DNA from 2 places in the Streptomyces sp. NPDC059679 genome. Region 2 is predicted to be linked to the other one. Evidence: riboswitches for the same ligand, from Rfam matches in the RefSeq annotation. Region 2 holds a riboswitch; the other holds the start of a gene.
What was found. A riboswitch is a leader RNA that binds a small molecule or an ion and turns the genes downstream of it on or off. The one in region 2 is predicted to bind thiamine pyrophosphate.
Positions count from the first base shown of each region.

Region 1 (4,619 bases), on a different contig from region 2:
GCCGTGTTCGGCGGGCTGATCATGAGCGTGGTCGGCTTCGTCGTCGGTCTGGTCTTCAAGGCCCTGCTGCTGGTGGCGCTCGTCGCCGGTCTGATCTACCTCGTGCGGAAGTTCAGCTCGTCCTCGTCGTCCCGCGGCGACTGGTGACCCCGCGCGGCGGCTGCGCCGCCGCGGGCCTCACGTACGCCACAGACCGCGGCCGCGTCGTCGCGCGCCGCGGGTACACCGCGGGTCTCGGGTACGCCGCGTGGGGGATACGCGCGTTCCAAACCTCAGCTTGACGGCACCGTTCCGGTTAGAGTTCGAGTGCTCGACGTCTCCCGTTCCGGGCGTCTGCCTCGCAACACACCCCGGGGGTGCCTGTTGACGAAAGCAATCATGGCCGCGGCCGGTGAACCGGCTCCGAACTCCCACGTCATAGGCCGGCGCCGCCCCGCCCGGCCCGGCGAGCGGATGCGCCCGCCCGCGCCGATTTTCTTGATCGCAGCCGCGCGAACAGCCGCGGCAACTCTGGCCATTTCCAGTCCCTCACATGAGGCAAACCGACTCCGCCCCGCAGTCGAGTCGCTACGCTCCAGAGTCGGCCGAGATATCAGCACCCTCTCAATCCCTATCAATATCTGAAAATTCACTTCTTATGGCCCGCTGGAGCTAGGCGGACCATGGCGTCAAGAGGCCAGGCCGTTCAAACCTGGCCATTCGCAATCAACTCGGGGCGGCGAACGATGCGTGACATGCGCGACACAGTCCAGGCAGAAGTGACGATGACCTTCCTGGTCTCCCAGGACCTCTCCTTCCGGATCCCGGTCGAGCTGTCCTACGACAGCAGCGACCCGTACGCAGTCGAGATCACCTTCCATCTGCCCGGCGACGCGCCCGTCAGCTGGGCCTTCGCCCGGGAGTTGCTATTGGACGGATTGAGCAAACCCTCGGGCGAGGGCGATGTGCGCATCGCCCCCGCCTCACCGGAGGGGCTTTCGGACGTCTTCATCAGGCTCCAAGTGGGGGCCGAGCGGGCGCTGTTCCGGGCCGGCGCCGCCCCGCTGGTGGCCTTCCTGGACCGTACGGACCGGGTGGTTCCGTTCGGCCAGGAGCAGGCGGCCTGCGATCCGGTCGGCGACCTGGACGCGGAGCTCGACCGGATCCTCGCGGAGGACCGGTACGCCGGCTAGCGCGTCAGCGCCCGCGCGCCCGGCGCCGCCGTCCGCGTCCGCCCCGGCCCCCGTGGCCCCCCTGCTCCGCGCCGCCCTGTGGCGCGCGGTCCGCGGAGACCACGAGCGCGGCGAGCGCGGTGGTCACCGGCACCGAGGCGACGAGGCCGATGCTGCCCACGAGCGTCCGTACGATCTCCTCCGCGACGATCTCGCTCGTCGCCACCGCCCCCACTCCGCTGTCCGCGATCGAGAACAGGAGCAGCAGCGGCAGCGAGGCGCCCGCGTACGCGAGGACCAGGGTGTTCACGACGGACGCGATATGGTCCCGCCCGATGCGCATCGCGGCCGCGTACAGCTTGCGCCAGCCCGCCGTGGGGTCCGCCTCCCTGAGCTCCCACACCGCGGAGGTCTGGGTGACGGTCACGTCGTCCAGCACCCCCAAAGACCCGATGATCACCCCGGCCAGCAGCAGACCGCGGATCTCGATATTCGGATAGAGGCCGTGGACCAGCCCCGTCTGGTCGTCGGTGTTGCCCGTCAGGCTGGCCCAGCCGATGAACAGCGAGCCCAGCAGGCCGATCAGCAGCAGTGAGATGAGCGTGCCGAGCACGGCGACCGATGTACGCGCCGTCAGCCCATGGCACATGTACAGCGCGATGAGCATGATCGCGCTGCCCCCCACGATCGCGACGACCAGCGGGTTGGAGCCGTCGAGGATCGCCGGGAGGATGAACAGCGTCAGCACCCCGAAGCTGACCGCGAGCGCCACCAGCGCGAAGACGCCGCGCAGCCGCCCGACGACCACGACCGCGAGCGCGAACAGCCCGGCGAGCAGCGCCATGGGCAGCGCCCGGTCGACGTCCGAGACGGAGTACTGCAGATTCTTGGGTGCCTTGGGCGCGTACGCCAGCTTCAGCTTCTGACCGGCGTCGTACTTGCGGGACGCGTTCGGCTGGACGATTTCTTCAAAGGTGCGGCCTTTGTCCTTGCCAGAGGTGACCTCGATGGTCGCCTTCTCGCAGATGGTGTCCTTGCCGGATCCGCCGGCCGCGCCCGCCGCGTTCTCCTGGCCGGCGGCATCCTGACCCGGCTCGGTGGGCTGCTGCGGCTGGGCGTTGACGTCGGCGCAGTTGACCTCCTCGACCTTCACCACCCGCCCGGCCACGGTCTGCTGGTCGAAGCCGAGCCCGCTGCGCTCATGGGCCTTGTGGTCGGGCGTACCGCCCGGCCACAGCACGATCAGCCCGGCGACGACGGCCGCCGCGAAGGGGATGAGGACGGCCGCGATGACCTTGCGCAGATGGGCGGAGACAGGCGTGGCCGGGCCGTGGCTGTGCGAATGTCCGGGCGCATGGCTCTCCTGCGATGTCGAGGTCACCGTCAGATCATCGCAAGAGCGAGGGCCCTCTGTTCAGCGCCGCCGGACAACCGTTAGCGTGGGTGACACCTTTGCAATCGCGGGAGCTCGGAGCACCGGGCTGAGAGGGCGCTGATTGTGTCGGCCCGGGGAGGAACTCCCGGGCCCCATGCTGCGCCGACCGCTGAACCTGTTACCGGGTAATGCCGGCGTAGGGAGTGGGTCTCAATGACTCTGCAGGATGCACGCACGCCCGAAATGCGCGAGTTCGGCTGGCATAAGGGATATGTCACAGGCTCGCGACCGGACCTCCAGGTCCCGGTCCGCCGAGTGCACCTCACCAATGGCCAGGACGTCACGCTGTACGACACCTCCGGCCCGTACACCGACCCCCAGATCGAGACAGATGTCCGCCGCGGCCTCGCGCCGCTGCGGCAGAACTGGATCCTCGCCCGCGGCGACACCGAAGAGTACGCGGGCCGCCCCGTCCGCCCAGAGGACGACGGCATCAAGCACACCGCGCCGCGCGGCGGGCTGCGCAACCTCGACGCGGTCTTCCCTGGCCGCCCCCGCCAGCCCCGCCGGGGCCGGGACGGCGCCGCCGTGACCCAGCTCGCGTATGCGCGCCAGGGCGAGATCACCGCGGAGATGGAGTACGTGGCGCTCCGCGAGAATGTCTCCCCCGAGGTGGTCCGCGAGGAGATCGCGGCCGGCCGGGCGGTCCTCCCGGCCAACGTCAACCACCCGGAGATCGAGCCGATGATCATCGGCAAGCGATTCCTGGTGAAGGTCAACGCCAACATCGGCAACTCCGCCGTCACCTCCTCCATCGAGGAGGAGGTCGAGAAGATGACCTGGGCGACCCGCTGGGGCGCCGACACGGTCATGGACCTCTCCACCGGCCGCAATATCCACACCACCCGCGAGTGGGTGCTGCGCAACTCCCCCGTCCCCATCGGCACGGTGCCGCTCTACCAGGCGCTGGAGAAGGTCGACGGCAAGGCTGAGGAGCTGACCTGGGAGATCTACAAGGACACCGTCATCGAACAGGCCGAGCAGGGCGTCGACTACATGACGGTGCACGCGGGCGTACGACTGCCGTACGTCCCGCTGACCGCCCGCCGCAAGACCGGCATCGTCTCGCGCGGCGGCTCCATCATGGCGGCGTGGTGCCTGGCCCACCACAAGGAGTCGTTCCTCTATACCCACTTCGAGGAGCTCTGCGAGATCCTCGCCGCGTACGACGTCACCTACTCGCTGGGCGACGGACTGCGCCCCGGCTCGATCGCCGACGCCAACGACGAGGCGCAGTTCGCGGAGTTGCGCACGCTCGGCGAACTCAACCGGATCGCCAAGCGGCACGACGTCCAGACGATGATCGAGGGCCCGGGCCATGTCCCGATGCACAAGATCAAGGAGAACATCGACCTCCAGCAGGAGATCTGCGAGGAGGCCCCCTTCTACACCCTCGGCCCGCTCACCACCGATATCGCCCCCGCCTACGACCACATCACCTCGGGCATCGGCGCGGCGATGATCGCCTGGTGGGGCACGGCGATGCTCTGCTACGTCACGCCGAAGGAGCACCTGGGCCTGCCCGACCGCGACGACGTCAAGACCGGCGTCATCACGTACAAGATCGCCGCCCACGCGGCCGATCTCGCCAAGGGCCACCCCGGCGCCCAGGAGTGGGACGACGCCCTGTCCGACGCCCGCTTCGAATTCCGCTGGGAGGACCAGTTCAACCTGGCCCTCGACCCGGACACGGCCCGCTCCTTCCACGATGAGACGCTGCCGGCGGAACCGGCGAAGACGGCGCACTTCTGCTCCATGTGCGGGCCGAAGTTCTGCTCGATGAAGATCAGCAGAAGCATCACAGAGCAGTTCGGCGGCGACGCCGACGCGACGCCTGAGGAGATCGAGGCGGGAATGCTCAAGAAGTCCAAGGAGTTCGCTGAGGCGGGCAACCGCGTCTATCTGCCGATCGCCGACTGATCCCGAGCCGCGCTGCGCGCTGCGGGCTTTTTCGTCAGTGGACAAGCCCGCAGCGCTTCGCGCCCCAGGCGCACTCCCCGGCGGTTCCGTCGCAAACTCAACTGGACGGCGTG
Region 1 covers NZ_JBHWES010000103.1:95-4,713, reverse strand. Annotated here, with positions in the region: gene ACFV2X_RS51645 (DUF5326 family protein) at 1-147, shown strand, start outside; gene ACFV2X_RS51640 (SsgA family sporulation/cell division regulator) at 735-1,172, shown strand; gene ACFV2X_RS51635 (YibE/F family protein) at 1,177-2,532, opposite strand; TPP riboswitch at 2,602-2,746, shown strand; gene thiC (phosphomethylpyrimidine synthase ThiC) at 2,740-4,506, shown strand; partial or broken gene ACFV2X_RS51625 (GNAT family N-acetyltransferase) at 4,604-4,619, opposite strand, start outside.
Region 1: it holds a riboswitch for thiamine pyrophosphate, as region 2 does, so the genes downstream of both, thiC (phosphomethylpyrimidine synthase ThiC) here and ACFV2X_RS34550 (thiamine ABC transporter substrate binding subunit) in region 2, are expected to answer to the same signal.

Region 2 (4,619 bases):
AGTCCATCGACAAGCTCATCAAGGACGGCGAGGTCGGGGAGGACGAGGGCCGCCGTGCGGAGAAGGAGCTCGACGACACCACCGCGAAGTATGTCGCGCAGGTGGATGAGCTGCTCAAGCACAAGGAAGCCGAGCTCCTCGAGGTCTGATGAACGACTCATCCTGGGGGGCTCCGCCGAGCGCCCGCCTCCGGGGACCGGCCCAGCAGGGACCTTCTCCCTCGCTTCGCGGCAAGGTGCCCTCGCCCTCGGCGGGTCCCGCGCACGACGTGGGCGAGGCGGCGCAGACTCGGCCCATGCCCACCGTGCCCCACGCAGGCGGAGACCCTTGGGATGCCGCCGACCGTGACCGGGGGGCCGCTCGGCCGAGCGGCCCCCTGTTCCGCGACGACCGGGAGCCGGAGCGCGGGCCGCGCCGGCCCGCGGCACACCGGCCGACGCCCCCGGACCGCCCCGACGCCATGCCCTCCGGCAGCGCCGCTCAGCCCGGCGATGCGGGCGGCGCCGACCGGACGGGGAGCGCAGACGTGACGAGCGATGCGAAGAAGAAGAGCGCGGGCCGCAATCTGCCCGCCGCGATAGGGGTGGGCGTCGGCCTCGGCGCGCTGGTCGTCGCCTCGCTCTTCATCTACAAGCCGGTGTTCATCGGCGTCATAGCGGTCGCGGTGGTCGTCGGCCTGTGGGAGCTGACCTCGCGGCTGGCCGAGCGCAAGGACATCCACGTCCCGCTGGTGCCGCTCGCCGTGGGCGGCGTCGCCATGGTGGTCGCCGGTTATGTGCGCGGTGCGGAGGGCGCGTGGGTGGCCGTCGCGCTGACCGCCCTGGCGGTGCTCGTCTGGCGGATGACCGAGCCGCCCGAGAACTACCTCAGGGATGTCACGGCCGGCGTCTTCGCGGCCTTCTATGTGCCGTTCCTGGCCAGCTTTGTCGCACTCATGACCGCGGCCGACGACGGGCCGCGGCGGGTGCTCGTCTTCATGCTGCTGACCGTGGTCAGCGACACCGGTGCGTACGCGGTCGGCTGGCGCTTCGGCCGCCACAAGCTCGCGCCGCGCATCAGCCCCGGCAAGACCCGCGAGGGGCTGCTGGGCGCGATCGCCTTCGCGATGGTCGCGGGCGCGCTGTCCATGCAGTACCTGATCAAGGACGGCGCATGGTGGCAGGGGCTGCTCCTCGGGCTCGCCGTCGCGGTCAGCGCGACCCTCGGCGACCTCGGCGAGTCCATGATCAAGCGTGACCTGGGCATCAAGGACATGGGCAAGCTGCTGCCCGGCCACGGCGGGATCATGGACCGGCTGGACTCCCTGCTGCCCACCGCGCCCGTGGTCTGGCTGCTGATGGTGGTCTTCGTGGGCGGCGGCTGACCGGCCCCACGCCCCGGCCGTTACGGCCTCGTGCCACGCGTGGTACGAGGCCGTACGCACGTCTGCGACACTGGTTGAACCATGCCCAAGCCCGGAGAACTCACATTCGTCGCGCCGCGCGGAGCCAAGAAGCCCCCGCGGCATCTCGCCGACCTCTCGCCCGCCGAGCGCCGCGAGGCCGTCGCCGCCCTCGGCGAGAAGCCCTTCCGGGCCGGCCAGGTGTCGCGCCACTACTTCGCCCACTACAGCCACGACCCGGCCCAGTGGACCGACATCCCGGCCGCCGCGCGCGAGAAGCTGGCGGCCGGGCTGCTGCCGGACCTGATGAGCGTGGTGCGCCACATCAGCTGCGACGACGACACCACCCGTAAGACCCTGTGGCGGCTGTTCGACGGCACGCTCGTGGAGTCCGTGCTGATGCGCTACCCGGACCGGGTCACCATGTGCATCAGCTCCCAGGCGGGCTGCGGCATGAACTGCCCGTTCTGCGCCACCGGCCAGGCGGGCCTGGACCGCAATCTGTCCACCGCCGAGATCGTCCACCAGATCGTCGACGGGATGCGGGCGCTGCGCGACGGTGAGATCCCCGGTGGTCCGGCGCGGCTGTCCAACATCGTCTTCATGGGCATGGGCGAGCCGCTTGCCAACTACAACCGTGTCGTCGGCGCCATCCGCAGGCTGACCGACCCGGAGCCGGACGGCCTCGGCCTGTCCCAGCGCGGCATCACCGTCTCGACCGTCGGGCTGGTGCCGGCGATGCTGCGGTTCGCCGACGAGGGCTTCAAATGCCGTCTCGCGGTGTCGCTGCACGCGCCCGACGACGAGCTGCGCGACACCCTCGTCCCGGTCAACACCCGCTGGAAGGTCCGCGAGGTTCTGGACGCCGCGTGGGAGTACGCGGAGAAGTCGGGTCGTCGCGTCTCCATCGAGTACGCCCTGATCAGGGACATCAACGACCAGGCATGGCGGGCCGACCTGCTGGGTCGGCTGCTCAAGGGCCGCCGGGTGCACGTCAATCTGATCCCGCTCAACCCGACGCCCGGCTCCAAGTGGACCGCGTCCAGGCCCGAGGACGAGAAGGCGTTCGTGGCCGCCCTGGAGGCGCACGGCGTGCCCGTGACCGTCCGGGACACCCGGGGGCAGGAGATCGACGGGGCGTGCGGGCAGCTGGCGGCGGCGGAGCGTTGAGGGCCGGCTGATACGGTGCCCTGGCACCACCTCGTGCGTACATCCACATCTCGTACAAGTGAACATTCCGACAGGGGAGCGCGAACAGCGCTGAGAGTGCGGCTCGGCCGCAGACCCTCGGACCTGATCCGGGTCATACCGGCGTAGGGAGTCAGCCTCATATGAACAGCCGTCTTCGGCATGCCGTCGCCGCCGCCCTCTTCGGCTCGCTCGGCCTCACCACGCTCGTCGCCTGCGGCGAGGACTCCGGCTCCGCCAAAGGCTCCGGCTCCAAGACCGTGAAGCTGGTCTCGCACGACTCGTTCGCCGCGTCCAAGGCCGTGCTGAAGGAGTTCACCCGGCAGACCGGCTACAAGGTGCAGATCCTGCCGGGCGGCGACGCCGGGGCGGCCGTCAACCAGGCGATACTCTCCAAATCACATCCCCAGGGCGACGTTTTCTTCGGGGTCGACAACACCCTGCTCTCCCGCGCGCTCGACAACGACCTGTTCGCCCCCTATCAGGCCAAGGGCCTGGACAAGGTCCCGGCGGCCCTCCAGCTCGACGCGGCCGAGCACCGTGTCACCCCGGTCGACTTCGGCGACATCTGCGTCAACTACGACCGCAAGTACTTCGCCGACAAGAAGCTGGCCCCGCCGAAGACCCTCGACGACCTGACCAAGCCCGCCTACAAGAACCTTCTGGTCACCGAGAACGCGGCCACCTCCTCGCCCGGCCTCGCGTTTCTGCTGGGCACGGCCGCCCGGTACGGCGACGACGGCTGGCAGGGCTACTGGAAGAAGCTCAGGGCCAACGGCGTCGAGGTCGTCGACGGCTGGGAGCAGGCGTACTACGACCGCTTCTCCGGTTCGGCGGGCGGCGCCAAGGGCGACCGGCCGCTGGTCGTCTCGTACGCCTCCAGCCCGCCCGCCGAGGTCGTCGACGCCAAGCCGCGGCCCGCGCAGGCCCCTACGGGGGTCGCGACGGGAACCTGCTTCCGGCAGGTGGAATTCGCCGGACTGTTGAAGGGTGCTTCGAACACCAAGGGCGGCAAGGCGCTGCTGGACTTTCTGCTGACCAAGCGTTTCCAGGAGGACGTGCCGCTCAACATGTACGTCAACCCGGCCCGCGAGGACGCGAAGCTGCCCGAGCTGTTCACGAAGTACGGCGTGAAGATCGCCGACTCGGCCACCCTGGCCCCCCGGAAGATCGCCAAGAACCGTGACCAGTGGGTCAAGGCATGGTCCTCGCTCGTCCTGTAAAGCGACGTGAGCGCCCCGCCGCCGCGCCGGAGGAGGCGAAGGAGCGCACCGGGCGGCGGCGCGCGCGGCTGCGCGGGGCGGCGCTGCGGCTGGCCCTGATGGCCGTGCCCGCCGCCTTCTTCGCGCTGTTCTTCCTCTATCCGGTGGCCGCCATCGTCACCCGCGGGCTGCGCGTCGACGGCCAGTGGCGGCTGGGCCGCATCGGCGACGTGCTCACCGACCCGGCCGTCCTGGACATCCTGTGGTTCACCGGCTGGCAGGCCGCCGCCTCCACCGCCCTGACGCTGGCGGTCGCGCTGCCCGGCGCGTATGTCTTCGCCCGCTTCACCTTCCCCGGCAAGCGGCTGCTGCGAGCCGTGGTGACCGTCCCCTTCGTCCTGCCGACCGTCGTCGCGGGCTCGGCGTTCCTGGCCCTGCTCGGCCACGGCGGGCTGCTGGACAGCCTGTGGGGGGTGCGGCTCGACACCTCCGTATGGGCGATCCTCCTCGCGCACGTCTTCTTCAACTACGCGGTGGTGGTACGGACCGTCGGCGGGCTGTGGGCGCAGCTCGACCCGCGGCAGGAGGAGGCCGCGCGGGTGCTCGGCGCGAGCCGCCTGGCCGCGTGGCGGCGGGTGACGCTGCCGGCGCTGGCGCCCGCCGTGGCGGCCGCGGCGTTGATGGTCTTCCTGTTCACCTTCACCTCCTTCGGCGTCATCCAGATCCTCGGCGGCCCCCGGTACGCCACCCTGGAGGTCGCGATCTACCGGGAGACCGCCCAGCTGCTCGACCTGCCGACCGCCGCCGTGCTGACGCTGGTCCAGTTCGCGGCCGTGGCCGCGGTCCTG
Region 2 covers NZ_JBHWES010000043.1:7,314-11,932, reverse strand. Annotated here, with positions in the region: gene frr (ribosome recycling factor) at 1-149, shown strand, start outside; gene ACFV2X_RS34560 (phosphatidate cytidylyltransferase) at 149-1,363, shown strand; gene rlmN (23S rRNA (adenine(2503)-C(2))-methyltransferase RlmN) at 1,445-2,551, shown strand; TPP riboswitch at 2,614-2,718, shown strand; gene ACFV2X_RS34550 (thiamine ABC transporter substrate binding subunit) at 2,713-3,792, shown strand; gene ACFV2X_RS34545 (ABC transporter permease) at 3,891-4,619, shown strand, end outside.